Regions from separate parts of the Arthrobacter sp. FW306-1B-F12A genome, predicted to be linked through region 1. Evidence: riboswitches for the same ligand, from Rfam matches in the RefSeq annotation. Region 1 holds a riboswitch; each other region holds the start of a gene.
The links. A riboswitch is a leader RNA that binds a small molecule or an ion and turns the genes downstream of it on or off. The one in region 1 is predicted to bind thiamine pyrophosphate.
Positions count from the first base shown of each region.

Region 1 (7,440 bases):
GCATGCACGCAGCTACCAAGCCGCAAGTGCTCGGGCTGTTCCTCGTCTTGGCGGCCATCGGGCTGCAGATGCGCGAATGGTGGGTGTGGCCGATCCTGGCCGTCGCTTGGATCTTCCAATTGCTGACGGTGCCGGTGTCCGCACACATGGTGGGCCGCGCAGGCTACCGGACCAAGCACCTGCACCCCGAGTTGCTGAGCATCGACGAACTCGAGGCCGTGGTGCTGCGGGCCGCCGGTCAACGGGCAGCGGAGAAAGCCCAAGCCGACCCGACAACTCCCCACACCGGGAACGGCGGGAGCCCAGGCCCTCACGGCGCCAACGGCGGGCCGTCAGCCTAGACGATGTCCTGCGTCTTCGAGAAACGCGAGATGGCGCGCTGGGTACTGCGGCTTGCGAAAACCTGGATGACGGCGCTGACAGTCGCCGAAATCAGGGCGAAGGTCAGTGCAGAGCGCAGGCTTGCCTCCATGTCATCGTGACCCTTGGGAGGTTTCTTGCCGGTGGACTTTTCCCACAGCGCATTGACGAGCTTGGTGCCGACAAAGCCAGCGCCGATGCTCACGCCGGTGCCGAGCAGTTTGATGAGGAGGTTCATTCCGGGACTCCTTGCGGGTGGAAACAGGACCGTCCCCAGCCTAACCCCACTTCAGGGCAGTTCCGGAGCAACGGATGGAGCTTGGCGCCTCTGCCGGAAGAACTCCTCCAAGGCCCCGGGCTTTGGACGGACAGGCACGATGTCGCGGCCCTCGGCCAGTATCGCTTCCACTGTGCCGAGGGCAAGGAGCTCATCCAGCAGCGCAAGCGTGGGCGGCATGAGCTTGAGTGTTCCGGCGTCTTCGGCGTCCAGGATTCCGCGGACGGGCATCCACAAGGACGACGATGCTTCCGTGGTCTGGTGCCTTGGCTCGGCACCGGAAACCGGGCAGGCAAGGTAGAAGTACGTGTCGAAGCGCTTGGGCTGGTCCTGCGGAGTGACCCAGTTGGCCCACGGGCGGAGGGTGGCGGCGTCAAGCTTCAGCCCGGCCTCTTCGAACACCTCACGCTGCGCGGCCGCCAGCACCCGGCCGGCGTTGAACCTGGCGGAGGCAGGCTCGACGGCGATCCTGCTCCGGTGCCATGCAGCGGCGTGCTGCTCGACGACGTCGTCCGCGAAGTCCCAGCCGGAGCTGTCCACCTGGTCCACCCGGCCCCCGGGGAAGACCACCATGCCCGCGGCGAAATCCATCGTGGAAACCCGGTGCTGGACGAACACCTCCAAAGCCTGCGCCGCACCTTGAGAGCCCCCGGGAACCGCGGCATCCCGGACCAGGATCACGCTTGCGGCGAGCCTCGGTTCCGCCACCGTGGTGCTGTTCGCTTCGCCATTGCCTGCCAAGACCGCTCCTTTGCCCGCTCTGCCGCGTCACATTCTGCTGGATCATTGTCCCAGTTTCTGCGGCCGCCCGCGCCATTCCGGGCCGGCCTGCGCTCACCCGGCGAGTGATCCAGCAGAATCCGTCGTCCCCGCGTGTTTGTGACCGTTCCGCGGACGCCAACACAGCGCCCGCAACCCCGCCAAGGTGTAAACTGAACCACGCCCAAAAGGGTGGATTGATAACGACAGGGGAGCGCCGCCGTCGGGCACGCAGCAATGCGGCACGGAGGACGGGCGCTGAGAGTGCGGACAGCCGCAGACCCTCGAACCTGATCCGGCTAGTACCGGCGCAAGGGAGTCGAGTTCTCATAGTGTCCGGACCGGCGCGGCGGAAGCCGCTCGCAGGCAACCGGGAACACTTTCCCCTCCTGTTCCTCAGGAGGACAAAATGACTGGTATTTCTGCAAGGCCGGGCCTCACCAAGCCTGGTTACAACTGGCGCGTCGTGGACATCGTCGTGGCGGCACTCATCTCGATCGCCGGTGGCGTGATCTTCTGGGCATGGGACCAGATGGCTTTGGTTGCAACACCTATGTCCGCCGGCTACCCGCCCCTGAGCGGCCTGATCGCCGGCGGCTGGATGATTCCGGCAGTCTTGGGCATGCTCATCGTCCGCAAGCCCGGTGCGGCAATTTTCTGCGAAACAGTGGCCGCCACGAGTGAGCTCATCATGGGTTCCCAGTACGGCACCACGGTGCTGATCTCGGGCCTGCTCCAGGGCCTCGGTGCGGAACTCATTTTCCTGGCCTTCATGTACAAGAAGTTCAACCTGCCGGTGTCCCTGCTGGCCGGTGCCGGTGCGGGCCTGTTCTGCGGCCTGAACGACTCCTTCCTGCCGTGGGGCTGGAACATCGCCTACGAACCGGTCGACAAGCTCGCGTACATCGTGTTCTGCACGATCTCCGGGGCCGTCATTGCCGGTGCCCTGTCCTGGATCGCTACCCGCGGCCTGGCCAGGACCGGTGTCCTGAGCGCGTTCGCGTCACGCAAGGCCGCCTCGGAGCCCGTCTTTTCCTGATGCCCAGTCCTGATTCCGGCACCTCTGCCGTGGTGCGACCCGCCGCCATTTCCGCGCAGGGCTGGGGCTGGCGGCACGCCGGCCGCACCACGCAGGCCATCCACGCCCTGGACCTGGACATCCGTCCGGGCGAGCGCGTCCTGCTGCTTGGCCCCTCGGGCGCAGGCAAGTCGACGTTCCTCCATGCCCTGGCGGGCGTGCTGGGCGAGGAAGGCGACGACGCCGACGAGACCGGCTCGTTGCTGGTTGACGGCGTTTCCCCGAAGGCCCAGCGGGGCCGTGCCGGACTCATGCAACAGGACCCCGAAACCCAGGTGGTGCTTTCCCGCCTGGGCGACGACGTCGCGTTCGGCGCCGAGAACCTTTGCGTGCCGCGGGACGAGATTTGGAAGCGGGTCCATGAAGCGCTCGACGACGTCGGGCTGCTGCGGAGGGCCGGTGGCAGTGCCAGCGGCAACTTTTCGCTCGACCACCCGACGTCGGCCCTCTCGGGCGGGCAGAAACAGCGCCTTGCGCTCGCCGGCATACTGGCAATGCGGCCCGGCTTGATCCTCCTGGACGAGCCGACCGCCAACCTTGACCCGGCCGGCGTCTTGGAAGTGCGCGATGCCGTGGGCCGCTGCCTGGACAAGACCGGCGCCACCTTGGTGGTGGTGGAACACCGGGTATCGGTCTGGAAAGACCTCGTGGACCGGATTGTGGTGCTTCAGCCGGGCAGTTCCTCCTCCGCGGGAGGTTCGACGCCGGCGGTGCTTCTGGACGGCGACCCGGACACGGTTCTGGCGCAAGCAAGGGACATGCTCACTGCTGCGGGCGTCTGGGTGCCTGGTTACGTGCCGGCCACCCGCCCACGTTCGGGAACAGGCGCCGGACCGGCGGCCGACTCCGGGGCGGGGAGCTCCCGGAATGGGGGCGAGTTGCTGCTCGCCACCCAGGAGCTTGCGGTGTCCCGCGAACGGACACGGCGCCGGGGGTTCAAAACGATCGCCCCGCGTCCTGTGCAGTCCGGACTCGACGCCGAAGTGTTTGCCGGGCGGGCACTGACCATCACCGGTCCCAATGGCGCCGGAAAATCGACCTTCGCTTTGACCCTCGCGGGGCTGTTGGCGCCGATATCCGGGGCGGTGACTGCCGCCGTCGGGCTCAGCGACGGCGCGGGCCCCGACCCGTTCAAGTGGAAGGCCCAGCAGCTGATCTCCCGCATCGGGACTGTGTTCCAAGAGCCCGAGCACCAGTTCGTCACCGGCCGCGTCCTCGATGAGCTCATGTTCGGCCCCAAGCATCTTGGCCATGGCGAGGAACGGGTGGACGAGTTGCTGGAACGGCTGCGCTTGGGGCATCTCGTGGACGCCAATCCGTACACGCTCTCCGGGGGCGAAAAACGGCGGCTATCCGTGGCGACGGTGCTCGCCGCGCACCCCCGCGTCCTGGTGCTGGACGAACCCACTTTCGGCCAGGACGCGAACACGTGGGCTGAGCTTGCGTCGTTCCTGTCCGAACTGCTCGACGCCGGCACCTCCGTGGTTTCCGTGACCCACGACCAGGAATTCAGCTCCGTCCTGGGCGGCGCCGAGATGCGGCTCGAGCCTGCATTCCAAGGCGGCACCCGGCAGGAATCAGGTGCGGCATGAGGGACGCCCTAACCCTGCGCGGCAACAACGCCCTCCTGACACGCGCCAATCCGCTGGCCAAGTTCGTGTCGGTCTTCCTGATCACCCTGGTGTTGGCGTTGTCCATCGACTTGGTGTCAGCCTCGACCGCGCTCCTCGGCGAATTGGCGTTGTTCCCCCTCGCGGGGCTCACCGTGCGCTTGCTCTGGCAGCGCGGCTGGCCCTTGATTATCGCGGCCGCGCTCGGAGGTTGGAGCACCGCGATCCTGTCGGCCGACAGCGGAAGGATACTGCTCGACGTCGGGATCTGGTCCATTAGCGAAGGCTCGCTTCAGCTTGGACTCGGCTTCATGCTGCGGGGTCTTGCCATAGCGCTGCCTGCCATTCTCCTGATGAGTTGCACTGATCCCACCGATCTCGCCGATGCCCTGGCGCAAAAGGCGAAACTGCCGCACCGTTTTGTCTTGGGTACCCTGGCGGCCCTGCGGCTCGTGGGACTCATGGCGGAGGAGTGGCAGACCATCGGCATGGCACGGCGCGCGCGGGGTGTCGGCTCGCACGGAAGTCCGCCGCAACGGTTCAAGGCCATGCTTGGCCAAAGCTTCGGCTTGTTGGTCCAGGCGATTCGACGGGCGTCCCGCTTGGCGGTGACCATGGAGGCGCGCGGCTTCGGCGGCGGACGGCGGACCTGGGCGCGCGAATCCACCTACAGCCGCCTGGACGTCTGGGTTCTGGGCGGCGGGCTGGTCATCGCTGCCGCGGCCGTACTCGCGGCCCAATGGGCAGGGACCTGGCACTTCGTCTGGCTGAAGCAGCCCAACTGACTCGCAGTTGTTGTCGTTTTGACGCTTCAAAACGACAACAACTGCGACTCAGTTGGGTATTGGGCGGGCCGCCATCCGGCAGCCCCGGGCACGCGACGGCGGCCGTTGCGACTTAGTTATCGCACGAGACGACTATTCTCGGGCTGAATCAGCGGGTTGCGTCGCAGAATCTCCAATTCTTAGACCATCTGTGATATTTATTGATCATGACGCAACCGACTGCCGAACATGTAGGTCTCCTCCTTCGCGACGCCCGCGGCGAAAAGGGCTGGACACAGGGACAGCTCGCCTCGGAACTGGGCACCAGCCAAAGCGCCATTGCCCGCATGGAACAAGGCAAGCAGAACCTTAGCCTGCGCATGATCGAGCGCCTCGAGTCGATCTTCGGGCGAACCATCGTCAAGGTCGGCAAACGGCAGATGACCCACCTGCGCGTGGAGGGCGGACGTACGCTCTCCGGCTCGGTGGACGTCAACAGCAGTAAGAATGCCGGCGTCGCACTGCTTTGCGCGAGCCTCATCAACCGCGGCACCACCACCTTGCGACGGCTCGCCCGGATCGAAGAAGTCAACCGGATTGTCGAGGTATTGACCTCCATCGGCGTCGAATGCACCTGGCTGAACGGCAACGATCTGCGCATCCGCCGCCCGGAAACGCTGGACCTCGCCTCCATGGACGTGGAAGCCGCACGCCGCACCCGCAGCGTCATCATGCTGCTCGGCCCGCTCCTCGATGAGGCTGCCTCGTACCAGCTGCCCTACGCCGGCGGTTGCGATCTCGGGACCCGGACCGTGGAACCGCACATGCAGGCATTGCGGCAGTTCGGACTCTCCGTGGAAGCCAAGTCGGGCTTCTATTCCGTGCAGGCGCCGCCGGCCGACGGCGAGCACCGCACCTTCGTGCTCACGGAGCGCGGTGACACCGTAACGGAGAACGCCATCATGGCCGCCGCACACCGCAGCGGTACCACAGTGATCCGCAATGCCAGCCCCAATTACATGGTGCAGGACCTTTGCTTCTACCTGCAGGGGCTCGGCGTGGTCATCGACGGCATCGGGACAACCACCCTGAAGATCACTGGGCGCCCGGCGATCGACGTCGACATTGAGTACTTCCCGTCCGAAGACCCGATCGAGGCCATGAGCCTGATCACCGCGGGCATCGTGACCAACTCGGAAGTCACCATCTGCAGGGTCCCCATCGAGTTCATGGAGATCGAACTTGCCACGCTCGAGCAGATGGGTCAACAGCTCGACATCTCCGGCGAGTATTTTGCGCGCAACGGACGGACGCGCCTGGTGGATGTCACCACCAAGCCATCACGGTTGCGCGCTCCGGAGGACAAGATCCATCCGATGCCGTTCCCGGGTTTGAACATCGACAACTTGCCGTTCTTCGCGGTCATCGCCGGCAACGCCGAAGGCCAGACCATGATCCACGACTGGGTCTACGAAAACCGGGCCATCTACCTGACCGAACTCAACAAGCTCGGCGCCCAGGTTCAACTGCTCGATCCGCACCGCATCTATGTCAATGGCCCCACCAAGTGGCGCGGCGCGGAAGTCGGATGCCCCCCGGCACTCCGACCCGCAGCTTGCCTGTTGTTGGCCATGCTGGCGGCCCGCGGCACGTCCGAGTTGCGCAACATCTACGTGATTGAGCGCGGATACGAGGACCTGGCCGAGCGGCTCAACACCATCGGCGCCAAGATCGAGTACTTCCAGGACTGATGGGGGCGGAGAACGTCGGAATCTCCACGATTCGGACTGACCAGCAGGACATTCTGCTGGATCATCCGGAGTCAGCGTTCGCTCACCCCCGAAAACAATGGGTTTGCCTTCTGCGCCCTGGCGATGATCCGGCAAAATCCGTCGTTGCGATCACCTCTGTTCGTCGTGCAGGGCGAGGACGGCACGGATTTCGTCCATCACCTGCTCCGGGTTGTTCCAAATCTGCTCGGGGGCGAAGCTCAGGAGGTCAAAGCCACGTGCCTGTGCAGCGTTCAGGCGTGCCATATCTTTCCTCCAAGCCTCCCGCGAGCTGTGGAAGGCGTAGCCGTTGACTTCAACGATGAGCCACCGTCCAATGAGAAAGTCCACACGTCCCACGCCGCGGATTTTGACTTGGCGACGGAATGTCAGGCCTTCTGATTCGAACAGCAGACGGGCGCTGATCTCCGGTACGGATTCGGACAGGCCGTCTGCCTTGGCGAGAAGCCTCCTGGCGTTTCCGTAGTAGTTGGCGGAGATCTCGCTTTCGAGCAGGGCCCGCGGGATGCCGAACTGCTGTATGGCAGACTGCGCAATCGAAATGGCATCGACCTCTGGCAAGCAGACCAATGCGTGAATCACAGTGTCCTCGACGGATGCCAAGGGGACGGCATTCTCCCGAGATAGGCGTAGGCCGCCATGCCGGACGAAGCCCCGGCCCCGGCAGTGCCGCGTAGCCAGGTGCACGCGCATGGGCTTGTCCTTGATCCACAGGCCGTAGCGTAAAGCTGCGCTCGCGCAGGTGACATGCCCGTTATTGAGGATCGCCGTGAGGTATTCCTGATCCGCTGACGGGAGGGCC
Region 1 is NZ_JBYSXD010000054.1:14,197-21,636, forward strand. It holds gene mnhG (monovalent cation/H(+) antiporter subunit G) at 1-341, shown strand, start outside; gene AC3WJU_RS19460 (DUF4235 domain-containing protein) at 338-598, opposite strand; gene AC3WJU_RS19465 (NUDIX hydrolase) at 650-1,378, opposite strand; TPP riboswitch at 1,595-1,731, shown strand; gene AC3WJU_RS19470 (ECF transporter S component) at 1,806-2,435, shown strand; gene AC3WJU_RS19475 (ABC transporter ATP-binding protein) at 2,435-4,066, shown strand; gene AC3WJU_RS19480 (energy-coupling factor transporter transmembrane component T family protein) at 4,063-4,869, shown strand; gene AC3WJU_RS19485 (UDP-N-acetylglucosamine 1-carboxyvinyltransferase) at 5,076-6,599, shown strand; gene AC3WJU_RS19490 (endonuclease domain-containing protein) at 6,750-7,440, opposite strand, start outside.

Region 2 (7,440 bases), on a different contig from region 1:
ACCATCGAGGCCTACGTCACGTACGTGGCGCCGGACCTGGTGGGACGCCTCGAGAAGTGGACCTCGGATCAGGACATTTTCTCGGCATGGCGTGTGGACGAACAGATCCACAAGGCCTTGGAGCGCAAGGTCTTCCTGCCCTCCGGTGGTTCGCTCGTGATCGACCGCACGGAGGCCATGACGGTTGTCGACGTCAACACCGGGAAGTTCACCGGCAGCGGCGGCAACCTCGAGGAGACCGTCACCAAGAACAACCTTGAGGCTGCCGAGGAAGTGGTCCGCCAGCTCCGCTTGCGCGACATCGGTGGAATCATCGTCATCGACTTCATCGACATGGTCCTGGAATCCAACCGCGATCTCGTGTTGCGCCGCCTGGTCGAGTGCCTCGGCCGGGACCGTACCAAGCACCAGGTCGCCGAGGTGACCTCGCTTGGATTGGTCCAGATGACCCGCAAGCGCATGGGCACCGGCCTGCTGGAGGTCTTCGGCGAGCAGTGCGAGACGTGCGCAGGGCGCGGAATCGTCACGCACGACGAGCCCGTGGAGCACCGTCGGGCCAACGTGGTGGCAGCTGAACACCACCACCCGCGCACGGAGTCACAGCCAGCCGTCCGCCCCGAGCAGCGCAAGCGTCGCCGCGGCCGCGGCACGGGGCCGGGGACCACTGAACTGCCCGTCACCCCTTCGGTGCCGGTCCACACTGTGGAATCCACCGACCCGAACCGGCAGGCAGCCACCCGCGCAGCCCTTGCCACCATCGCGGCTGCAGCCCACGCTGCCCACCTGCACGACGACGAGCTCCACCACGCGGCGGAATTGCTCGCCGACGGGCACGCAGCGGAAGTAGCCCCGGTCCAGGCCCCAGCGGCCCCGGTCCAGGCTCCGGCCGCTGCTTCGAGTGGCGAGGAACGTTCGAAGCCTGTGCTGCGATTCGGCGGCGAGGAAGTTGCGTTGCCTTTCGTCCACCACGAAGAGGAGGCTGCAAGTGGCACACCTGCCATGAGCCTGGACCTATTGGCACAGGCATTCGCAGGCCTCGGAGAAGCTCCGGACACCGCCACGACGTCAACGTCAGCCAAGGAAACCCCCGCAGGGGCCCCCGCAGCCGTTGCAAGCGGTGAATCCCCGGACTCGGGTTCGCGTGGACGCCGAGGCCGACGCAACCGTAGCGCCAGCCGGGCCCAGGGTGCCGCCAACGCCACCAACGTGGAGCACCACGAGGTTGCCGCGGCTGCTTCCGGTGGGGCCGCGCACGAGGCCAAGGCGGCAGACGCCGCCCCGACGAAGCCGACGGCGGCAGCGGAACCGATCATCCTCGGCGTCGGTGTGCCGAAGTCCGAACTCTGAACGCAGTACCGTGCCTAAGCCCCGGCCGTTTCCGCTCCTGTGGAAACCGCCGGGGTTTCGGCGTTGTGGGCCAATCCGCCGACCCTGGCAGTCCGGTTGCAATGGGCGATTTCAGCGGGCGAGGCGTGATCAGGGTTAAGCTAGGGGACTGACACGGGGTGCCGCGCACCGAGCCGGCTGAGACCAGACCCGTTGAACCTGTCCGGTTAGCACCGGCGAAGGGATGTCTCGCATGACTGTTTCGGCGCAATCATCTGTCTACCCGCTCAAGGCCATCCAGCGCCCCATCCCCAGGGTCCTCAGCATCGCCGGCTCGGACCCCTCAGGTGGTGCCGGGATCCAGGCAGACCTGAAGAGCATTGCGGCCAACGGCGGCTACGGCATGGCCGTCATCACGGCGCTCACTGTACAAAACACACAGGGCGTCACTGGCGTCCATGTGCCTCCCGTGGAGTTCCTGCGCCAGCAATTGGACGCCATTAGCGACGACATCACGGTTGATGCCGTCAAGATCGGCATGCTCGGGGACGCGGCGGTCATCCACGAAGTCCGCCGCTGGCTCGGCGAGGCGCGCCCCGCCGTCGTCGTCCTGGATCCAGTGATGATCGCGACCAGTGGCGACAGGCTCCTCGCGGAGTCCGCTGAAACCGCACTGCGGGAACTGCTGCCCCTCGCAGACCTGGTGACCCCCAACCTTCCGGAATTGGCCATGCTGCTTGGCGAGCCTGTTGCCACTGATTGGGCATCGGCGTTGGAGCAAGGCAAGCGCCTGGCCGCTAGCTGCGGAAACACCGTCCTGGTGAAGGGGGGCCATCTGCAGGGAGCCGGCTGCCCCGATGCCCTGGTCAATACCGGGGGAGTCCTGAGCCAGGACGTGGTGGAATTCGCCGGCCAACGGGTGGAGACCCGCAATAGCCATGGGACGGGATGTTCCCTGTCGTCGGCGATGGCGACGGCCAAGGCGCGGCTCGGCGATTGGGAGTCTGCTTTGCGTGTCGTCAAGCCCTGGCTCCAGGAGGCGCTGACCCGGTCCGGGGTGCTGGAAGTAGGGAAGGGCAACGGGCCGATCCATCATTTCCACGCGCTCCAGCAGGCCCTTCAACCGGGGGACTTCGCCGTCCGGATGTGGGACGCCGCCCAAACGGAACTGGCAGCCATTTATGGCTTGGACTTCATCCAGCACTTGCAATCCGGTGGTCTCAGCGAAGCGCAGTTCAGCTACTACCTGTCCCAGGATGCCATCTATCTCAACGGCTATTCCAGGGTCCTGGCACGGGCAAGCGCCCTCGCTCCGAGTGAAACCGAACAGCTGTTCTGGGCCCGCGGCTCGCAGATGTGCCTTGAAGTCGAATCCGAGCTGCACCGGAATTGGCTCAGTGGACGCCAGGTGAGCGGAGAGCTGGGCCCGGTCACCAAGGCCTACGTGGACCACTTGCTGGCGGCATCGGCGTCGGGAAGCTATGCGGTGCTGGTTGCTGCCGTGTTGCCTTGCTACTGGTTGTACGCCGAGGTGGGACAGCGGCTCCACCATGGGTTTGTCGAGGCCGGAGCATCGGACGAGCACCCCTATGCGGATTGGCTGCGCACCTACGCGGACGAGGCGTTCGCGGAGGCCACCCGCAAGGCGATCGACATCACGGATGCCGCCGCGCAGGTTGCGTCGCCCGCGGAGTGCACAGCGATGATGGAGGCGTTTGCCCAATCCTGCCGCTATGAAACGGCGTTCTTCGATGCTCCAAGGTTGCACGGCTGAGCCGGTCTTCCGGGGAGGAGGCACCGGAACGGGGCCTGTCCCCGCAGGCGTTGCAGCGTGTCGGCGTGAGGATCCGAGCTTTTCACGGCCGGCAGGGTAAGGTGGACGGGCACGGTACCGGATGGCGGCATAGCCAGTCTGTGGCAGCCATCACGTGGCAGCCTCCGGACCTGGCCTCATTTGCAGCCGAAGGCGAAACTAGCGTAATCTAGATCTTCGGTGCTTACGCCAACACTTGGGTTATGCCCCTAGAAACCGTTCATTTGGAACTGACCTTTCATTTAGAACTATTCGAGGGATGACTCATGGATTCCGTACCGGAGTCCACGGCGTTGAGGCACAGCGTGAACCAGGCCCGTTTTTGGATCGGGGTTCCGCACGCAAATTTAGTAATAAACGTCGAGAGAAGTGAGTGCCCAAGTGGTGTACGCGATTGTCCGCGCAGGCGGCCGCCAAGAAAAGGTTTCCGTTGGAGACTACGTAACCCTGAACCGCGTCCCCGGTGGAGCCGGCAGCACCCTTGAGCTGCCCGCACTGCTCCTGGTGGACGGTGACAAGGTCACCTCCGCAGCTGCGGATCTGGCCAAGGTCAAGGTTACGGCTGAGATCCTCGAAGACCTCCGTGGTCCGAAGATCGTCATCCAGAAGTTCAAGAACAAGACCGGCTACAAGAAGCGCCAGGGTCACCGTCAAGAACTGACCAAGATCAAGATCACCGGTATCAAGTAACCACTGGTTGCTGTTCAGGTTTTCAACAGATTCCCCAGAATTTAAAGGCAGGCATTTCAAATGGCACATAAAAAAGGCGCGAGCTCCACTCGCAACGGTCGTGACTCCAACGCCCAGTACCTCGGCGTAAAGCGCTTCGGTGGCCAGGTCGTTTCCGCAGGCGAGATCATCGTCCGCCAGCGTGGCACCCACTTCCACCCGGGCGCCGGTGTCGGCCGCGGTGGCGACGACACCCTGTTCGCCCTGCAGGCAGGCGCGGTTGAGTTCGGTACTCGCCGTGGCCGTCGCGTAGTGAACATCGTTGCTGCTGCAGCTGCAGAGTAATAACACGTTCTGAACGGGTGGAGCGGGCCGTATGGCCCGCTCCATCTGTCTTTTTAACCGCACTAGAATTTACTAGGGCGGGCGGCCGCGCAACAGCGGCGCAACACGCACTTCAAGCAGTAATTTCCACATAGAGGAGAAACACGTGGCGACCTTCGTAGACCGGGTAGTACTTCACGTATCCGGCGGAACAGGCGGCCACGGCTGTGTTTCTGTTAAGCGCGAGAAGTTCAAGCCCCTCGGTGGACCCGACGGCGGCAACGGCGGCAATGGCGGCGACGTCATCCTGCGCGTCGATGCCCAAACCACCACCCTGCTTGATTACCACCACGCACCGCACCGCCACGCAACCAACGGCGGCCCGGGCATGGGCGACTGGCGGGGCGGCAAGAACGGTGAAACCCTCGTCCTTCCCGTCCCGGACGGCACGGTGGTCAAGACCAAGGACGGCGTCGTCCTTGCTGACCTCGTCGGCGAAGGCACCGAGTTCGTCGCCGCCGCAGGCGGCATGGGCGGCCTTGGTAACTCTTCGTTGTCTTCGCAGAAGCGCAGGGCACCCGGTTTCGCCCTCCTCGGTATTGAAGGCGAGTCCAGCGACATCGTCCTGGAACTGAAGTCCATCGCAGACATCGCGCTGGTTGGCTTCCCCTCCGCGGGCAAGTCGAGCCTTGTCGCGGCGATGTCCGCGGCGCGGCCCAAGATCGCCGACTACCCGTTTACCACCCTGATCCCCAACCTTGGCGTGGTCCAGGCCGGTGACGTCCGGTTCACCATCGCCGACGTTCCCGGGCTGATCGAGGGCGCCAGCGAGGGCAAGGGCCTCGGCCACAACTTCCTGCGCCATGTAGAGCGTTGCGCCGCGCTGGTGCACGTGCTGGACTGCGGAACCTTGGAAGCGGACAGGGACCCGCTCACCGATCTTGCGATCATCGAGCAAGAGCTGGACAAGTACGCGGTGGACATGAGCTACGCCGGCGTTGACGGCGAAGTGGTCCCCTTGAACGAGCGCCCCAAGCTTGTGGTCCTGAACAAGGTGGACTTGCCTGACGGTCGGGATATGGCCGAGTTCGTCCGCCCAGAACTGGAACAGCGCGGCTACCGCGTCTTCGAAGTCTCTGCCACGAGCCATGAAGGCCTGCGCCAATTGAGCTTCGCCATGGGCGAGATCGTCATGGCCGCCCGCAAGGCCGTTGCGATTGCGCCTCCCAAGGTCGCAGCGCCTGTCCTGCGCCCCCGGGCCGTCAACGAGTCCGGCTTCAAGATCCGCCGCGAGGAGAAGAACCTCGAACCGCTCTTCCGCGTGCTCGGGGAAAAGCCGGTCCGCTGGGTCAAGCAGACCGATTTCACCAACGAAGAAGCGATTGGCTACCTCGCCGATCGACTGGCCAAGCTCGGCATCGAAAACGAGTTGTTCAAGATGGGTGCCGTTCCGGGCGACACCGTGGTGATCGGCGAGGAAGACGGCGTGGTGTTCGACTGGGAGCCCACCATGATGGCGGGCGCCGAACTCCTGGCGACGCCTCGAGGAACCGACATTCGCGTTGCCGACATCGGCGACCGTCCCACCCGTTCGCAGAAGCGCGACGAGCAGCTCGAGCGCCGCGAGGCCAAGGCTGCAGCACGTGCCGAGCTCGAAGCCGAGCGGAAGGCGGGCATCTGGACCGAGTCCGTCAGCGGCCGCCGTCTGCCCAAGCCCCTGAAGGAAAGCGGCCTGGAAGCCGGAAATGACGACTAGCACGGCCCGCATCGCTGAAGTCACCGAAGGCGACGACGCCGCGGAACGCCAGGCGTTGGCCGGCGCCAAGCGGATTGTGGTCAAAGTAGGTTCGTCCTCGTTGACCAGCATCAAAGGCGGCATCTCGGAGAAAGCGCTGACGGCCCTGGTCCACGCCCTGGCCGAGAAGCGCAATTCCGGGACGGAGATCATCCTGGTCTCCTCCGGTGCCATCGCGGCGGGTCTCGCACCGCTCGGGCTCGCCAAGCGTCCCAAGGACCTCGCCACGCAGCAGGCTGCGGCCAGTGTGGGCCAAGGGCTTTTGATGGCGCGCTATTCGCAGGCTTTTGCTGCGCACGGGGTCACGGTCAGCCAAGTCCTGTTGACTGCCGATGACCTGATGCGGCGCACCCAGCACAGCAACGCATACCGGGCGCTCGACCGCTTGCTGAACCTCGGCGTCGTGCCGGTCGTGAACGAAAACGACACCGTGGCAACCCACGAAATCCGCTTCGGTGACAACGACCGGCTGGCCGCCTTGGTGGCGCACCTTGTCCGGGCCGACGCGCTGGTCCTGCTGTCCGACGTCGACGCCCTGTATGACGGTCCGCCGTCGTTGGGTGCAAAGCGCATTCCGCTCGTTACCGGTCCCGCCGACCTCGTCGGCGTGACCATCGGCAAGGCGGGCAAAGCCGGCGTCGGTACCGGCGGCATGACCACCAAGGTGGAGGCGGCCTCGATCGCCGCGGGCTCCGGCATCCACGCCCTCGTCACGTCCACGGCCAATGCCGCCGCAGCGCTGGCCGGCGAGGACGTGGGCACATGGTTCGCCATCAACGGCAACCGCAAACCCGTTCGCCTGCTGTGGCTGGCCCACCTCGCTTCGGTTCGGGGCCGTTTGATGCTCGACGACGGCGCCGTCAAGGCGGTGCGCGACCGTCACACCTCGCTGCTGCCCGCCGGAATATCGTCGGTGCAGGGGGACTTCGAGCCCGGCGATCCCGTGGAGATGGTTTCCGCCGACGGCACCGTAATTGCCAGGGGACTGGTGAACTACTCCGCGGAAGAGCTTCCCCGCATGCTTGGCCGTTCAACCAAGGAGCTCGCCAAGGACCTTGGCCGTGGATATGACCGCGTAGTTGTTCATGTTGACGACCTCGTACTGGTCCAGCCGTCCCGCTCCACTAAACTTGGAGAATGACTGAGGCCCTTACCCCTGATTCTCCTGTGATAACCGACGCCCTGGCTTCCGGCAATGCCACCCGGGTGCCGGAAACTCCGGAGCTGGGAACTGCGCCGCTCACGCCCGGGCAAGTGGAGGCGGCCGTGCATTCGATCGCGGACCGCTCCCGGCAGGCAGCGCGGCACATGGCCCAGGCGAACCGTGCCTGGAAGGACCGCGCCCTGCGCGCTATCGGCGCGGCCCTCCGGGAACAGCAGGATTCAATCCTCGCCGCCAACGCGAAGGATGTTGAGTCCGGCCGCAACAACGGAACCTCCGTTGCCATGCTGGACCGCCTGACCTTGACTCCTGCCCGCATCGACGGCCTTGTGGCCGCCCTTGAAAACCTGG
Region 2 is NZ_JBYSXD010000025.1:49,114-56,553, forward strand. It holds gene AC3WJU_RS13385 (Rne/Rng family ribonuclease) at 1-1,347, shown strand, start outside; TPP riboswitch at 1,492-1,588, shown strand; gene thiD (bifunctional hydroxymethylpyrimidine kinase/phosphomethylpyrimidine kinase) at 1,580-3,100, shown strand; gene rplU (50S ribosomal protein L21) at 3,521-3,829, shown strand; gene rpmA (50S ribosomal protein L27) at 3,890-4,153, shown strand; gene obgE (GTPase ObgE) at 4,299-5,888, shown strand; gene proB (glutamate 5-kinase) at 5,878-7,068, shown strand; gene AC3WJU_RS13415 (glutamate-5-semialdehyde dehydrogenase) at 7,065-7,440, shown strand, end outside.
Region 2: another riboswitch for thiamine pyrophosphate. It lies ahead of thiD (bifunctional hydroxymethylpyrimidine kinase/phosphomethylpyrimidine kinase); the one in region 1 lies ahead of AC3WJU_RS19470 (ECF transporter S component).

Region 3 (7,440 bases), on a different contig from region 1:
TCCCAGCCTTCACGGGGCTTGTCGTAGTAGAGTTCGATGCCGTTGCCCTCCGGGTCGGTGAAGTAGAAGGCTTCGCTGACCAAGTGGTCGGCACTGCCGACGAAGGCGTGGGGTTCGTACTGCGCGGCGGAGGCAACAGTTGCGGCGAGCGAGGGCTGATCCTCGAAAAGCAGCGCCGTGTGGAAGAGTCCGGCCTCTCCGCGGCCCGGGATCTGGAGACCAGCGGCCGGCGCGAGGTGCACCAACGGCTTGCCTAGCCGGCCGAAGTAGAGCCCGCCGTCCTGTTCGGCGACAACGTCCAGCCCCAGCGCCCGCTGGTAGTAGTCGCCCATGAGCTTCATGTCCCCCACTTTGAGCATGACAGTGCCCATGGTGAGTTCGGCAGGAAGGAGATCCTGGCTGGATGTGATGGTCATGTGAAACTCCCGGCTTTTTGTGGCGCCGCCCTTCGGCAACCTCTATGTATCTAAATTACTTGAAGCTTCAATTTATTCCTAATGCCCGGCGCTTCCTGAAATGTGTCCCCTCAGAACGGTGCATCCGGGCTGCAGCACGATCTCTAGGGACGCTCGGGGATCCTTTGCGTAGAGCACGACGTCTGCGCTGGCGCCTTCGCTGATGCGGTCGGCACCCAACCACTCACGGGCGGACCAGCAGGCAGCATCGAGGGCGGCGGCCGCCGGAAGACCCGCCCGCTGGAGTTCCAGGATCTCCTCGCCGATCCGGCCGTGTTTGATGACGCTTCCGGCGTCGGTTCCGGCGTACACCCGCACTCCGGCGTCGAACGCCTCAAGGACCCGCTCATGCCTGCCCTCCCACAACGCGATCATGTGGGCGGCGTAGCGCGGAAATTTGGTTTCAGCCTGCTTCGCGATGTCCGGAAACGTCGCAATGTTGATGAGCGTGGGGACAATCGGCACATCCTGGTCCAGCAGCCGGGGAATGTGGTGGGGCAATAATCCGGTGGCGTGCTCGATGCAGTCGATCCCGGCGTCGAGCATGTCATCGATTGTCCCTTCGGCGAAGCAATGGGCGGTCACCCGCGCCCCCTCGTCGTGTGCGGCCGCGACGGCGTCCTTGACGACGGCGGCCGGAAAGGACGGGCCGAGATCCCCGGCGGAGCGGTCGATCCAGTCCCCCACGATCTTGACCCAGCCGTCTCCGGACCGCGCCTGCTTGCGGACTGCCTCCATCAGATCCTCCGGCTCCACCTCTTCGGCCAGCCCGGGGATGTACCGCCGTTGCCGCGCGATGTGCCTGCCCGCGCGGATGATCCTCGGCATGTCCGCCCGGCGTTGCAGCCAGCGCGTGTCGCTTGCGGATCCGGCATCGCGGATCAAGAGGGTCCCGGCATTCCGGTCCGCAGTCGCCTGCAGGCGGGCAGTCTCCTCGTCGACAGCTCCGCCCTTGCCCAAGCCAACGTGGCAATGCGCGTCGACCAGGCCGGGAAGCACCCAACCGTCCAGGACGACGTCGGGCTTCGCAAGGGGCCGGACGAAGGTCAGCCGTCCGTCGACCGACCAGAGGCCGCGCCGTTCCTCCTCCGGCCCGGTGAGGACGGCGCCGCTGAATTCGATGATTTCCGCCATGATTCCACCCTAGTTCCCGGGAGCTTCGCCGGCGCGGTCACATCTGTCACAAGCGCTGGCAGCTGTGGTAGCTTCGTCTACGACCACACGGGGGCCCTTGCAAGGGCTGAGATCGGGCTGATGCAGCCTGCGACCGTTGAACCTGTCCGGGTAATGCCGGCGAAGGAAGTGAGTAATCCTTTGAGCACCAAAGAAACACAGCTGAGCCCTACCCAAAAGGGATCGGACCACGATGTGACCCAATCCCTCAAGTCGCATTCCCTCGCGTTCCTGGAGGATGCCGACACGGGAATCCGGGTTCCAGTGACGGAAATCGCCCTCGAACCGTCCCCCAACGGCGAGGCCAACGCCCCGTTCCAGGTGTACCGGACCGCCGGACCCGGGAGTGATCCCGTAGTGGGCCTCGAACCGTTCCGCAGCGAGTGGATCGAAGCCCGCGGCGACACCGAGGCCTACAGCGGCCGCGAACGGAACCTGCTCGACGACGGCAAGTCTGCCGTCCGCCGCGGCGCCGCCTCCGCGGAGTGGAAGGGGGCTCAGCCGGTGCCCCGCCGCGCCGTCGACGGCAAGACCGTGACACAGATGCATTACGCGAAACAGGGCATCGTCACGCCCGAAATGCAGTTCGTGGCACTTCGCGAAAACTGCGATGTGGAACTCGTCCGCAGCGAGGTCGCTGCCGGCCGGGCCATCATCCCCAACAACATCAACCACCCCGAATCCGAACCGATGATCATCGGCAAGGCGTTCCTGGTGAAGATCAACGCCAATATCGGCAACTCGGCCGTCACCAGCTCCATCGCCGAAGAGGTCGACAAATTGCAGTGGGCAACGCAATGGGGCGCCGACACCGTCATGGACCTGTCCACGGGCGATGACATCCACACCACCCGCGAATGGATCATCCGTAACTCCCCCGTACCGATCGGCACCGTGCCCATCTACCAGGCCCTCGAGAAGGTCAACGGCGAAGCCAACAAGCTCACGTGGGAAATCTTCCGCGACACCGTCATTGAGCAGTGCGAGCAGGGCGTGGACTACATGACCATCCACGCCGGCGTGTTGCTGCGGTACGTGCCGCTCACCGCGAACCGCGTGACGGGCATCGTTTCCCGTGGCGGCTCCATCATGGCGGGCTGGTGCCTGGCCCACCACGAGGAAAACTTCCTCTACACCCACTTCGACGAGCTCTGCGAAATCTTCGCCAAGTACGACGTCGCGTTCTCGCTGGGTGATGGACTGCGCCCGGGCGCGACGGCGGACGCGAACGACGCCGCGCAGTTCGCCGAGCTGGACACCTTGGCCGAGCTCACGAAGCGCGCGTGGCAGTACGACGTGCAGGTCATGGTCGAAGGCCCCGGACACATCCCGTTCCACTTGGTGCGGGAGAACGTGGAGCGCCAGCAGGAGCTGTGTGACGGCGCGCCGTTCTACACGCTGGGCCCCCTTGTCACCGACGTCGCCCCGGGCTACGACCACATCACCTCCGCCATCGGCGCCACGGAGATCGCACGCTTCGGAACCGCGATGCTCTGCTACGTCACTCCGAAGGAACATCTGGGCCTGCCCAACAAGGACGACGTCAAGACCGGCGTGATCACGTACAAAATCGCCGCCCACGCCGCTGACCTGGCCAAGGGACACCCCGGCGCCCACGAACGCGACGATGCGCTGTCCAAGGCCCGCTTCGAGTTCCGCTGGCGTGACCAGTTCGCGCTGTCGTTGGATCCGGTCACGGCCGAATCCTTCCACGACGAGACACTCCCGGCAGAACCGGCCAAGACGGCGCACTTCTGCTCCATGTGCGGACCAAAATTCTGCTCCATGCGCATTAGCCAGGACATCCGCGACGAATACGGCTCGGCTGATTCACAAGCGGCCATCGCGGAAATGTATAGCGGCATGCGCGAAAAGAGCGAGGAGTTCCTGGCATCAGGGGGCAAGGTCTACTTGCCCGAGCTTGAGGTTCCCGCAGGAAAACGTGAGGCGGCGTCAGGAAACCTGAACTGATCAGGAAGCCTGGACTGATCCTGCGCGGCTGGCATCCGCGATGAAGGAGCGGATGATCCGGTCTCCTTCAACTGAGTCATGAGGCCGGTGTCCTCCAGCCGCAACGCGGTGGAGGGCGCCGGTTTCCTGCAAGTACCCGGCGATCTCTTCGTATAGGGGTTCCCAACCACCGGTCAGCACAAGCGTGGGAACTCCCGGCACAATGTGCAGGGGCGCTTCCCACGGCGGAGCCTGCAGCCGCAGGCGCCGCGCGGTTCGCCGGGCCTCCGGGGTGCTGAGGACAGCCGCCTCGGAAGAAAACGCCCTGCGGACGAATTCGCGTTGGTAATCGTCATCGCTGAGTTCGTGCCGGATCCGGAACAACGGCTCCATCAATGTCCGGTACGCCGCGGTGGCGGGTAGTTCGGCTGTCAATGAAAGACAAGCCGGTTCCACGAGCACGAGGGAGCGGACCAGGTCCGGCCGCTCCACCGCGGCCAACATGGCGGAAATCGCGCCTTGCGAGTGCGCGACCACATGGCCCCCACGCGCGGGGCCCGGGGCCGATGCGGCCTCCCGAGCTCCGAGGCACTCGAGGATAATCTCCACATCGGCTGCAACATCGGATTCCAAAGGCTCGGTCTGCGCATCAAAGCCGTGGCGTTTCAGGAACAGTGCATCGTACGCCAGCGCCATGCCATGCTGTTTCGGCCACGCCGCAGCGCCGAATGTGCCTGCTCCATGGACGAACACGACGCGCTGCTTTTGCATCCCCCCAGCCTATGGCACGGGGCTGACAACCCAACTCACTAGCAGTTGTTGTCGTTCTGAGGGGTCAAAACGACACCTACTGCTAGCCAGTTGGGTGGGACGGCTACTTGCCGAGGAACTTGTCGAAGCCCTTGGGCAGGTTCAGCTGTGAGGGGTCGAAGTCGCCGGAAGGCTGGCCGAATGCCGCGCCGGTGCGGACGGCGTTCGCCCGCTTGTTCTCGGCGTCGCGCAGTTCCTGGGCAGCCTTGGCGGGGTTTCCGGAACGGGCCTTCTTCTTGGGCGCATTCTTGCTTGCCTTGCGGGACCCGCCACCGAGGCCGGGCATGCCAGGCATCCCGGGCATGCCGCCGCCCTGGGCCAGCTTCTTCATCATCTTCTGGGCCTGCGCAAAACGCTCCAGGAGGCCGTTGACCTCGGAGACGTGCACACCGGAACCACGGGCGATGCGGGCCCGACGGGAGCCGTTGATGATCTTCGGAGCCAGACGCTCGTGCGGGGTCATGGAGCGGACAATCGCCTCCACGCGATCGATTTCCCGCTCGTCGAACTGCTCCAGCTGCTGGCGGATGTTCTGCGCACCCGGCATCATCATGAGCATTTTCTTCATGGAGCCCATGTTGCGGATCTGCTGCATCTGGGCGAGGAAGTCGTCCAGGGTGAAGTCTTCCTGGTCGGCGAACTTCTTCGCCATCCGGGCCGCTTCATCCTTGTCCCAGTTCTTCTCGGCCTGTTCGATCAGGGTGAGAACGTCACCCATGTCGAGGATGCGGGAAGCCATGCGGTCCGGGTGGAACAGTTCGAAGTCGTCCAGGCCTTCGCCGGTGGATGCGAACATGACCGGCTTGCCGGTGACGGACGCGACCGAGAGCGCGGCACCACCGCGGGCGTCGCCGTCGAGCTTCGACAGCACGACGCCGGTGAAGTTGACGCCTTCGTCGAAGGCAACTGCCGTGTTGACGGCGTCCTGGCCGATCATGGAGTCAATGACGAACAGCACTTCGTTCGGGATGATCGCCTGGCGGATACGGCGCGCCTGGTCCATCATTTCGGCGTCGACGCCGAGGCGTCCCGCGGTGTCCACGATCACGACGTCGTGCAGCTTCTGCCGGGCTTCGTCGACGCCGGCGCGTGCGACGGCGACGGGGTCGCCGGTGGGAACATCCAGATCCGAGGTGGTGCCGGGGTGCGGAGCGAACACAGGTACGCCGGCCCGTTCGCCGACAATCTGGAGCTGCGTAACGGCGTTTGGACGCTGGAGGTCGGCGGCAACGAGCACAGGGCTGTGGCCTTGCGCCTTGAGCCATTTGGCAAGCTTGCCCGCGAGGGTGGTCTTACCCGCACCCTGCAAGCCGGCGAGCATGATGATGGTGGGCCCGGTCTTCGCCAAGCGGATACGGCGGGTCTCGCCGCCGAGGATCTCCTGGAGTTCCTCATTGACGATCTTGACGATCTGCTGGCTCGGGTTCAGTGCCGCGGAAACCTCGGCGCCCAAGGCGCGTTCACGGATGCGGCCGGTGAACTCGCGGACCACGGGCACGGCAACGTCGGCGTCCAAAAGGGCACGCCTGATCTCGCGGACGGTGGCGTCGACGTCGGCCTCAGTGAGGCGGCCCTTGCCACGGAGATTCTTGAAGGTTGCTGTCAACCGGTCAGAGAGTGAATTGAACACGCGCCGTGCACTTCTTTCAATGGTCTACGAATGGCGGCCGTTCCGACGCACCAATATCTTGACGATTCCTGCCCCAAACAAATCTGACTCAACTGAGGGACTCGACTATCTAGGGTACCAAGACGCGCCTGCAAGATGGCATGCTGGCACAGTGACCAGCAAAACAACAGTAAATACGTTGCTCATCCTAGGCGCCTCCGGAGATCTGACGGGCCGATTGCTGTTGCCGGGCCTCGCCAGGCTCGTGGCAAGCGGCCTCGCGGACGGCCTGAAGCTTGTCGGAGCGGGCTCCGACCCATGGACGCCCGAACAATGGACCAAACGCGTGGGCGACGCCTTCGAGGAGGCAGCCAAGGGTGCAAGTGCCGCAGGCAAGAAAGCAATCGCGGCACTGGAGAAAAGTACCGAATACCATCAAGTGGATGTCACGGCGGACGGCCAGCTCGCGACGCTCCTGGCCGGGCTTGAAGCACCAATCGCCGTCTATTTCGCTTTGCCTCCACACATCAGCCAGAAGGCCTGCGAGGTCCTCACCGCCCAGCAGCTCCCTCCCGAAACTAGCCTGGTGATGGAGAAACCCTTCGGATCCAGCTCCGAATCCGCCCGTGAACTCAACAAGACCCTCGCCGCTTTGGTCCCGGAAGACCACATCCACCGCGTGGACCACTTCCTTGGCAAGGCCACCGTCTTCAACATCCTGGGCCTGCGCTTCGCCAACAGGTTCCTGGAGCCGGTGTGGAACCGGGACCACATCGAAAAAGTGGAGATCATCTTCGACGAAGACCTCGCACTCGAAGGGCGTGCCCGCTACTACGACGGAGCCGGCGCCCTCAAGGACATGATCCAGAGCCATTTGCTCCACATCATGGCATTGCTTGCCATCGATGCCCCTTCCACCATCGGCGAGCGCGATCTCCGCGACGCCATTTCAACGGTGCTGCGTGCGAGCAGCATCACCGCGCCCTACAAGAAGTCCACCCGACGGGCGCGCTACACCGCCGGCCGGATCGGCGACCGGGACGTGCCGGACTATGTCGCCGAAGCGGGCGTGGACCCTGCACGGGAAACGGAGACGCTCGCAGAAGTCGAAGTCGGAATCGATAACTGGCGCTGGAAAGGCGTCCCCTTCATCCTGCGCTCGGGAAAGGCTTTGGGTGCCGCGCGGAAAGAGGCGATCGTCACCTTCCGGCCCGTCCCGCACCTGCCGTCCGGATTCGAGGGTGTGGACTCCCCCAACCAGCTGCGCATCGGCTTCGGTCCTGACACCTTGCAGATCGACGTCGACGTCAACGGTCCCGGAAATATCTTTACTCTCGATCGAGTGACGCTCAACGCAGAACTGAATGCCTCCGATCTGCTGCCCTACGGAGAAGTGTTGGAAGGCGTCATTACCGGCGATCCGCTGCTCTCGGTGCGCGGCGA
Region 3 is NZ_JBYSXD010000001.1:216,101-223,540, reverse strand. It holds gene AC3WJU_RS01065 (VOC family protein) at 1-416, opposite strand, end outside; gene AC3WJU_RS01060 (amidohydrolase family protein) at 495-1,589, opposite strand; TPP riboswitch at 1,667-1,774, shown strand; gene thiC (phosphomethylpyrimidine synthase ThiC) at 1,770-3,599, shown strand; gene AC3WJU_RS01050 (alpha/beta hydrolase) at 3,600-4,349, opposite strand; gene ffh (signal recognition particle protein) at 4,453-6,018, opposite strand; gene AC3WJU_RS01040 (glucose-6-phosphate dehydrogenase) at 6,170-7,440, shown strand, end outside.
Region 3: another riboswitch for thiamine pyrophosphate. It lies ahead of thiC (phosphomethylpyrimidine synthase ThiC); the one in region 1 lies ahead of AC3WJU_RS19470 (ECF transporter S component).

Region 4 (7,440 bases), on a different contig from region 1:
GTTGCCCCGAGGTTCTCCAGGCGAAGCGCAAGTACGGGGTCGTCGTTGGTGTAGGCGAAGACCTTGAAGCCGCGGTCCACCAGCTTCTCCGTCGCATCCACCAACTCCACGGCGTCAGGCAGCAGCGTCTGTTCGTCGGCGATGACCTCGAGCTTCACCCAATCCGTTTCCAATGCCTCCCGGGCTAGCTCGGCTGTCATGACGGCATCCTTGGCGGTAAAACAGCCGGCGGTGTTGGGCAGGACACGGATGCCGTGGTCTACGAGCAATTGGAACAGCGAACCGGTTTCCGTCGGTGAGTACCGCCGCATTGCGACGGTAGTGAGTTCTGTGCCGGAAGCCAGCAAGGCTGCCCCGAGGCCGTCGAGGCTCGGAGCTCCGCCGGTTCCCATGATGAGGCGCGAGCCGAACTCAACACCGTCGATCACCAGGGCATCGGTTCGGGTGCCTGCTTCGTGAGTGCTTGCTGTGGTCATGGTTCAGCCTCCCTGTACTGCGGTAACGATTTCGAGTTCATCGCCCTCTGCGAGCGCGGTAGCAGCCCACTGGCTGCGCGGCACCACTTCGGAATTGCGTGCGACGGCGACGCCGATCTTGCGTCCGTCGGCCGCTTGGCCGCTGGAATCCACAACGCGTCCGGTGATGTGGCTGACGAGGGTGGTGACGGAAGCGTCGTCGCTCAGCGTGTGGTCTGCGCCGTTCAATTTGATGTTCATGCGTGGTCCTTCAGAAGGGGATTTAAGGTATCGGCCGATGGGCCGTCTGCGGAAGCCCTTGCTGCTGAGAGCGGGCGGGAGAAGCGGTCCGGGCGGAATTTGTTCCACCGGGAATCGGCGGTGCCATCCATGAGTCCAACGCAGATTTTTGCCGCTGCCGGAGTGAGGAGCACGCCATGGCGGAAGAAGCCGCTGGCCACGATGAGGCCGGGCACGGTTCCTTCCCGACCTTCGACGCGGCCCAGCAGCGGTGCGTTGTCCGGGGTGCCAGGACGGGCCCGGGCAGTTGCTTCAACGAATTCCAGCTCGGCAACGGCCGGAACCAATACCTGGGCGTCGCGGAGCAATTGGTAGACGCCGCCGGCTGACACCGGGTTGGCCGATCCCCCGGACGACGACAATCCGTCCTCACGTTGCGTCGCGCCGATCACGACGGTCCCGTCATCGCGGGGAACGATGTAGACGGGCACTCCGCGCACCATTCCCCGGACCGTGGCGGTGACCAGCGGTTGCAGGTGGTCCGGGACGCGCAGCCGCAGTATGTCGCCGTAGACGGGACGCAACGGGAGCGACAATCCATCCGGCAGTCCTTTCACGCGGGCGGCATCGAGTCCGTTGGCTACCACCGTTTCCGTGGCAAGCACTTCGATGCCTGAGCCGAGCACGGCCCCGACGGCGCGCCCGTCCTCCCACAGGAGGCCCGCCGCAATGTCCCGGACCGCGAAACCGCCTTCGGCCCCCGGAATCCAACTGGAGCTACCTGGCTCGTGGTCTGCCAAAGCGCCTAGAATCGCGGCCGAAAGCCGGCGAGGATCCACTTGGTGGTCGCCCGGGATGTCGAAGGCACAGGAAATCTGCGGGCTCAAGAGCGGCTCACGCTCCCGTGCTTCGCGCAACGGCACGGATTCCACCACCAGGCCATGGGCCAGCTGGACGTCCCGAAGATCGGCGAGCGCCCGGCGGTCCGCTGCGTCCGCACCCACGGCGAGGGTCGGCGTCGTCCGGTAACCCGTGCTGCGTCCGGTTCGTGAGCCGGTCACATTGTGTTCGAAGTCCGGCCACAACGCCGACGATTCGAGCATGAGCTCCAGGAGGTCCTCTTCCTGGTAGTGCAGTTCACTGACTGGTGCCAACATCCCCGCCGCCGCGAAAGTAGCGCCGCTGGCCGGCGCGGGATCGATCAGGGCAACCGAGCGGCCCGACCTTCGGGCTTCCCACGCGATGCCCAGGCCAATGACGCCGCCCCCGATCACCGCCACGTCTGCACGCAGGGGCCCGTGCTGGGTGTTTACTTCGTCCATGGAGTCCTTCCCTACGCCGGTACTAGCCGGATCAGGTCAAGCGGTCGGCGCTGAAGCCCTCTCAGCCGCGCGGCGATTGTGACTGCCGCCGCGGCTCCCGCGGTACCTGCCCAGTTTAGAGGAACTACTCTGTTTCCATGACCCCGCACGATGTCCACACCACCGCCCGCCTGTACCTCTGCACCGACGCCCGCAAGCAACAGGGTGATTTTGAGCAGTTTGTCGATGCCGCATTCGAAGGCGGCGTGGACATCATCCAGCTGCGCGACAAGACCATTGAAGCGGCCGAGGAACTGGAACTCCTGGAGATCCTGCAATCCGTGGCGCACCGTCACGGGCGCCTCTGGGCAGTCAACGACCGCGCGGACGTAGCGTCCCTCGCCGGCGCACCGGTGTTCCATATCGGCCAAAAGGACATTTCGCTGCGCTCGGCCCGGAAGCTGCTCCACGACCCCACCATCATCGGCCTCTCCACGCACACGCCGGAGCAGATTGACGCAGCCATCGCCGCGTCGCCTGGCCGCAGCGGCTTGGACTACTTCTGCGTCGGGCCTGTGTGGGCCACGCCCACCAAGCCTGGACGCTCCGCCGTCGGGCTCGATCTGGTGAAGTACGCTGCCAATGCGGTGAAGCAGGCAGACGAAGAGACCGTCGGCGGCGTAGTGCTTCCTTGGTTTGCGATCGGCGGCATCGATCTCAGCAACGTGGAAGACGTAGTGAGGGCCGGCGCCAGCCGCATTGTTGTGGTCCGCGCCATCACCGAGGCCGGGGATCCGACGGCGGCAGCCCAGGCACTCCTGGCCGCACTGGACGCAGCGGCGGCCTAGCGAGACGCCGGGAGATTTTGGAGTTACCCTGACTTTCGTGTCACATCAGCGCATAGCCCCGAACGTCTCTGAAACGTCGAACCAGCTCGCGGAAGCACTGGCGGCGCTTCGGACCGAACTCGAGCTGCCCGCGGGTTATCCCGCTGAAGCACTGCGCGACGCGGAGGCCGCGGTTTCAGGACACAGGCTGCCGGCGCAGGACCTCACGGGCGTTCCGTTCATCACGATCGACCCGGCCTCTTCCACGGATCTCGACCAGGCCCTCTTCATTGAGCGGTCCGGGAATGGTTACAGGGTTCTCTACGCCATCTCCGATGTGCCCTCCTTTGTGCCACCGGGAGGAGCGCTCGACGCCGAGACCCGCCACCGGGGACAGACGTACTATGCGCCGGACGGCCGCATACCGCTGCACCCCGAGATCATCAGCGAGCACGCCGGAAGCCTGCTGGCGGGCCAGGACTGCGGAGCGTTCGTGTGGGACTTCGAACTCGATGCCGAAGCAGAGTTCCGCACCGTCTCAGTTCGCCGGGCAAGCGTACGCAGCCGCGCCAAGCTCAACTACAAGGGCGTCCAGTCCGCGATCGATTCCGGGACAACTGATCCCGTCCTGCAGTTGCTCAAGGAGGTCGGGCTCAAACGGGTGGAACTCGAACGCCGCCGCGGCGGAGCGAGCCTGAACATGCCTGAACAAGAAATCGTCCAACTGCCCGACGGCGGGGGGTACAGGATCGTCGCAGCTCCCTCGCTGCCCGTCGAGGACTGGAACGCCCAGATTTCGCTCATGACCGGGATGGCGGCGGCCCAGCTGATGCTAGACGGCAAGGTTGGAATCCTGCGCACCATGCCCGCTCCCGATGAGCGCTCGCTGCTCCATTTCAAACGGCAGGCCGGGGCGCTCGGCAAGCCTTGGACCGAGGGGACCAGCTACGGCGAGTACCTGCGGAGCCTCGACGGCAAAGACCCCCGGCAATTGGCCATTCTCCATTCCGCGGGGCTGCTTTTCCGGGGCGCCGGCTACACGCCTTTCGACGGCGAAGTACCGGGCAGCGTCATGCAGTCAGCCATCGGCGCACCATATGCCCACACCACTGCGCCGTTGCGCCGGCTGGTCGATCGTTTTGTCCTGGTCATCTGCGAAGCACTGAGCAACGGAACGGAGATCCCTGCATGGGCCCGGGATGCTTTGCCGAGCCTGCCGGAGATCATGGCGTCATCCGACCAGCTTGCCGCCAAAATGGAGCGCCTCGCCTTGGACACGGTGGAGGCCGCACTCCTGGTGAACCACGTCGGACAGGAATTCGACGCCGTGGTGATTTCCGGATCGAAGCCTGCCAAGAACAACGGAAACGGGAACGGGAACAGCACCAACGGCCACAACGGGAATGGGAATGGGAACGGCAACTCCCACGGCCCCTCCGGCATCGTCCAGATCGCCGAGCCGGCGGTCACCGCTCGTTGCGATGGCGAAATGGAGTCCGGTACGAAGGTCCGCGTGAAACTGCTTGACGCGGACATTGCCACCCGCCAAATCACCTTCGAACTGCTCCAGTAGCGCAATCAGTTCACAGGACCGCGGCCGAGATCCGGGGTTTATTGCGCCCAGACGCTAGACTGTGTGAGTAGTAATGGATGCCCGGTCGTTGATTCAGTTAATTTTTTGACATCAACAAGCCCGCCCCTACGCGATCTTGAGATACACCAGCTGGTCCCCAGTGCCAGTATTTAGATAGCCCGCGATCGGCTTCCACTGGATTTGCTTGCGCCCGTCCGTGCTCCGGAACGGCCCTGCCACAACCGTTGAGCACGCAGCGCAGCCCAAATGAATAAGGAAAACTCCACTGTGAGTGAATTGCACACCCATGAAGTTCTGACAGACGGAACCGAAACGATCGAACCCGAGGAAACCATTTCCTCGGACGAAACACCCCACGAGATCGCGGAAAAGTCCTTCGCCGACTACAACGTCCGCGCCGACATCGTCGAGTCCCTCGCCGACGCCGGAATCACCCATCCCTTCCCCATCCAGGCCATGACCCTGCCGGTGGCCCTGGGCGGTCACGACATCATCGGCCAGGCCAAGACCGGTACCGGAAAGACCCTCGGCTTCGGCATTCCTGCGCTGCAGCGCGTCGTCGGACCGGGCGACGCCGGTCACGACAAGCTCGCTGTCCCGGGTGCACCCCAGGCTCTCGTGATTGTTCCGACCCGCGAACTCGCGGTCCAGGTGGCCAATGACCTCCAGACGGCATCCCGGAAGCGCAACGCCCGTATCGCCACCATCTATGGCGGCCGCGCTTACGAGCCCCAGATCGAAGCCCTGCAGAAGGGCGTCGAGGTTGTTGTCGGCACGCCCGGCCGTTTGATCGACCTCTACAAGCAGAAGCACCTGAACCTCAAGAACGTTCGCATGGTCATCCTCGACGAAGCGGACGAGATGCTTGACCTCGGCTTCCTTCCGGACGTCGAGACTTTGATTGCCGGCACTCCCGCCGTCCGCCAGACGCTTCTCTTCTCGGCCACCATGCCCGGACCGGTCATTGCCATGGCCCGCCGCTACATGACGCAGCCCACGCACATCCGTGCCGCAGACCCGAATGACGAAGGCCTGACCAAGCGCGACATCCGCCAGCTCATCTACCGTGCCCACAGCATGGACAAGATCGAGGTTGTCGCCCGCATCCTGCAGTCCCGCGGCCGCGGCCGGACCATCATCTTCACCAAGACCAAGCGCACCGCCGCCAAGGTAGCCGAGGAGCTCGTCGATCGCGGCTTCGCTGCCGCGGCCATCCACGGCGACCTCGGCCAGGGTGCCCGCGAGCAGGCCCTGCGCGCCTTCCGCAACAACAAGGTCGACGTCCTGGTGGCCACGGACGTCGCCGCCCGTGGCATCGACGTGGACGACGTCACGCACGTCATCAACTACCAGTGTGTCGAAGACGAAAAGATCTATTTGCACCGCGTTGGCCGCACCGGCCGTGCCGGCAACAAGGGCACCGCGGTAACGTTCGTCGATTGGGACGACGTCCCCCGCTGGGCCCTCATCAACAAGGCCCTGGGCCTGAGCTCTCCCGAGCCCGTGGAGACGTATTCTTCGTCCCCGCACTTGTTCGCCGACCTGGATATTCCGGAAGGCACCAAGGGCCGCCTGCCCCGCAACCAGCGCACCCTTGCCGGCGTCGACGCCGAAGTCCTGGAGGACCTGGGCGAGACCGGCAAGAAGAACTCCCGTTCCGGCGGCGATTCCGGTCGTGGGCGCTCCGGCCGTGACAGCGGCCGGGACGGTGCACGCCGCGGTCCCAAGTCCGCCGAGGCCCCGGCCCGCGACGGCGACGGTGAGGGCGGCCGCAACCGCACGCGCCGCCGTCGTACGTCCGAAGGCGAAGCAGCCCCCGCTCAGGCAACGGCCCAGTCTGCCGAGCCGCAGTCCGGCGAGGGCTCGGACAAGCCCGCCCGCGCACGCCGTTCCCGCACCCGCCGCCGCAACGGCGAAGTGGTCTCGGCTTCCGGTGCGTCCGGCGAGAGCACCGAGGCTTAACGGCCTCAATGACTGACACTGTTTGGGCGCCGGACGGCAGCAACTTGGTGGTTCACGCGGACAACGCGGATTTCCTCCCGACGCTGCCGGACGGCGCCTTCACACTGATTTACGTGGACCCGCCCTTCAATACGGGCCGGGTCCAGAGCCGCCAGGAAACGCGCATGGTCCGCAACGCCGACGGCGACGGCGACCGCGTCGGCTTCAAGGGACGCTCGTATGACACCATCAAGGGCGCCCTGCACCGCTACGACGACGCGTTCAGCGACTACTGGTCCTTCCTGGAACCCCGGCTTGTGGAGGCCTGGCGCCTCCTCGCCGACGACGGCACTTTGTACCTGCATCTGGACTACCGCGAAGTCCACTATGCCAAGGTCATGCTGGACTCGATCTTCGGCCGGGAGTGCTTCCTGAACGAGATCATCTGGGCCTACGACTACGGCGCACGCGCCAAGAACCGCTGGCCCACCAAGCACGACAACATCCTCGTGTACGTCAAGAACCCCGCCAAGTACCACTTCGACAACGCCGAGGTCGACCGCGAGCCGTACATGGCGCCGGGCCTCGTGACTCCGGCCAAACGCGAACTGGGGAAGCTTCCCACGGACGTTTGGTGGCACACCATCGTTTCCCCGACCGGCAAGGAAAAGACCGGCTACCCGACGCAAAAGCCGGAAGGCCTGGTCCGGCGGATCGTCACGGCATCGAGCCGGCCAGGAGACTGGTGCCTCGACTTCTTCGCGGGTTCCGGCACGCTTGGTTCAGTCGCGGCGAAACTCGACCGCAGGTTCGTGTGCGTGGACCAGAACGCCCCGGCCATCGATGTGATGCGCAAGCGCCTGGACGGCAAGGCCACCTTCTACCCCGTCTAGCGGACTACCGAACTACCCGTGCCCAGCTCCTCGATGCGGGCCAGGACGTCGGGGGACGTCAGGTTCTCCCCGAGCAGGTTGGGTTTGCCGGTTCCGTGGTAGTCGGACGATCCGGTCATGAACAAACCGTGTTCGGCAGCCAGTCGCCGCAGGAACACGCGGCCTTCCTCGGGATTGTCGCGGTGCTCC
Region 4 is NZ_JBYSXD010000016.1:27,418-34,857, reverse strand. It holds gene AC3WJU_RS10120 (thiazole synthase) at 1-476, opposite strand, end outside; gene thiS (sulfur carrier protein ThiS) at 480-716, opposite strand; gene thiO (glycine oxidase ThiO) at 713-2,017, opposite strand; TPP riboswitch at 2,009-2,128, opposite strand; gene thiE (thiamine phosphate synthase) at 2,155-2,844, shown strand; gene AC3WJU_RS10100 (RNB domain-containing ribonuclease) at 2,882-4,396, shown strand; gene AC3WJU_RS10095 (DEAD/DEAH box helicase) at 4,685-6,379, shown strand; gene AC3WJU_RS10090 (DNA-methyltransferase) at 6,388-7,251, shown strand; gene AC3WJU_RS10085 (PHP domain-containing protein) at 7,248-7,440, opposite strand, start outside.
Region 4: another riboswitch for thiamine pyrophosphate. It lies ahead of thiO (glycine oxidase ThiO); the one in region 1 lies ahead of AC3WJU_RS19470 (ECF transporter S component).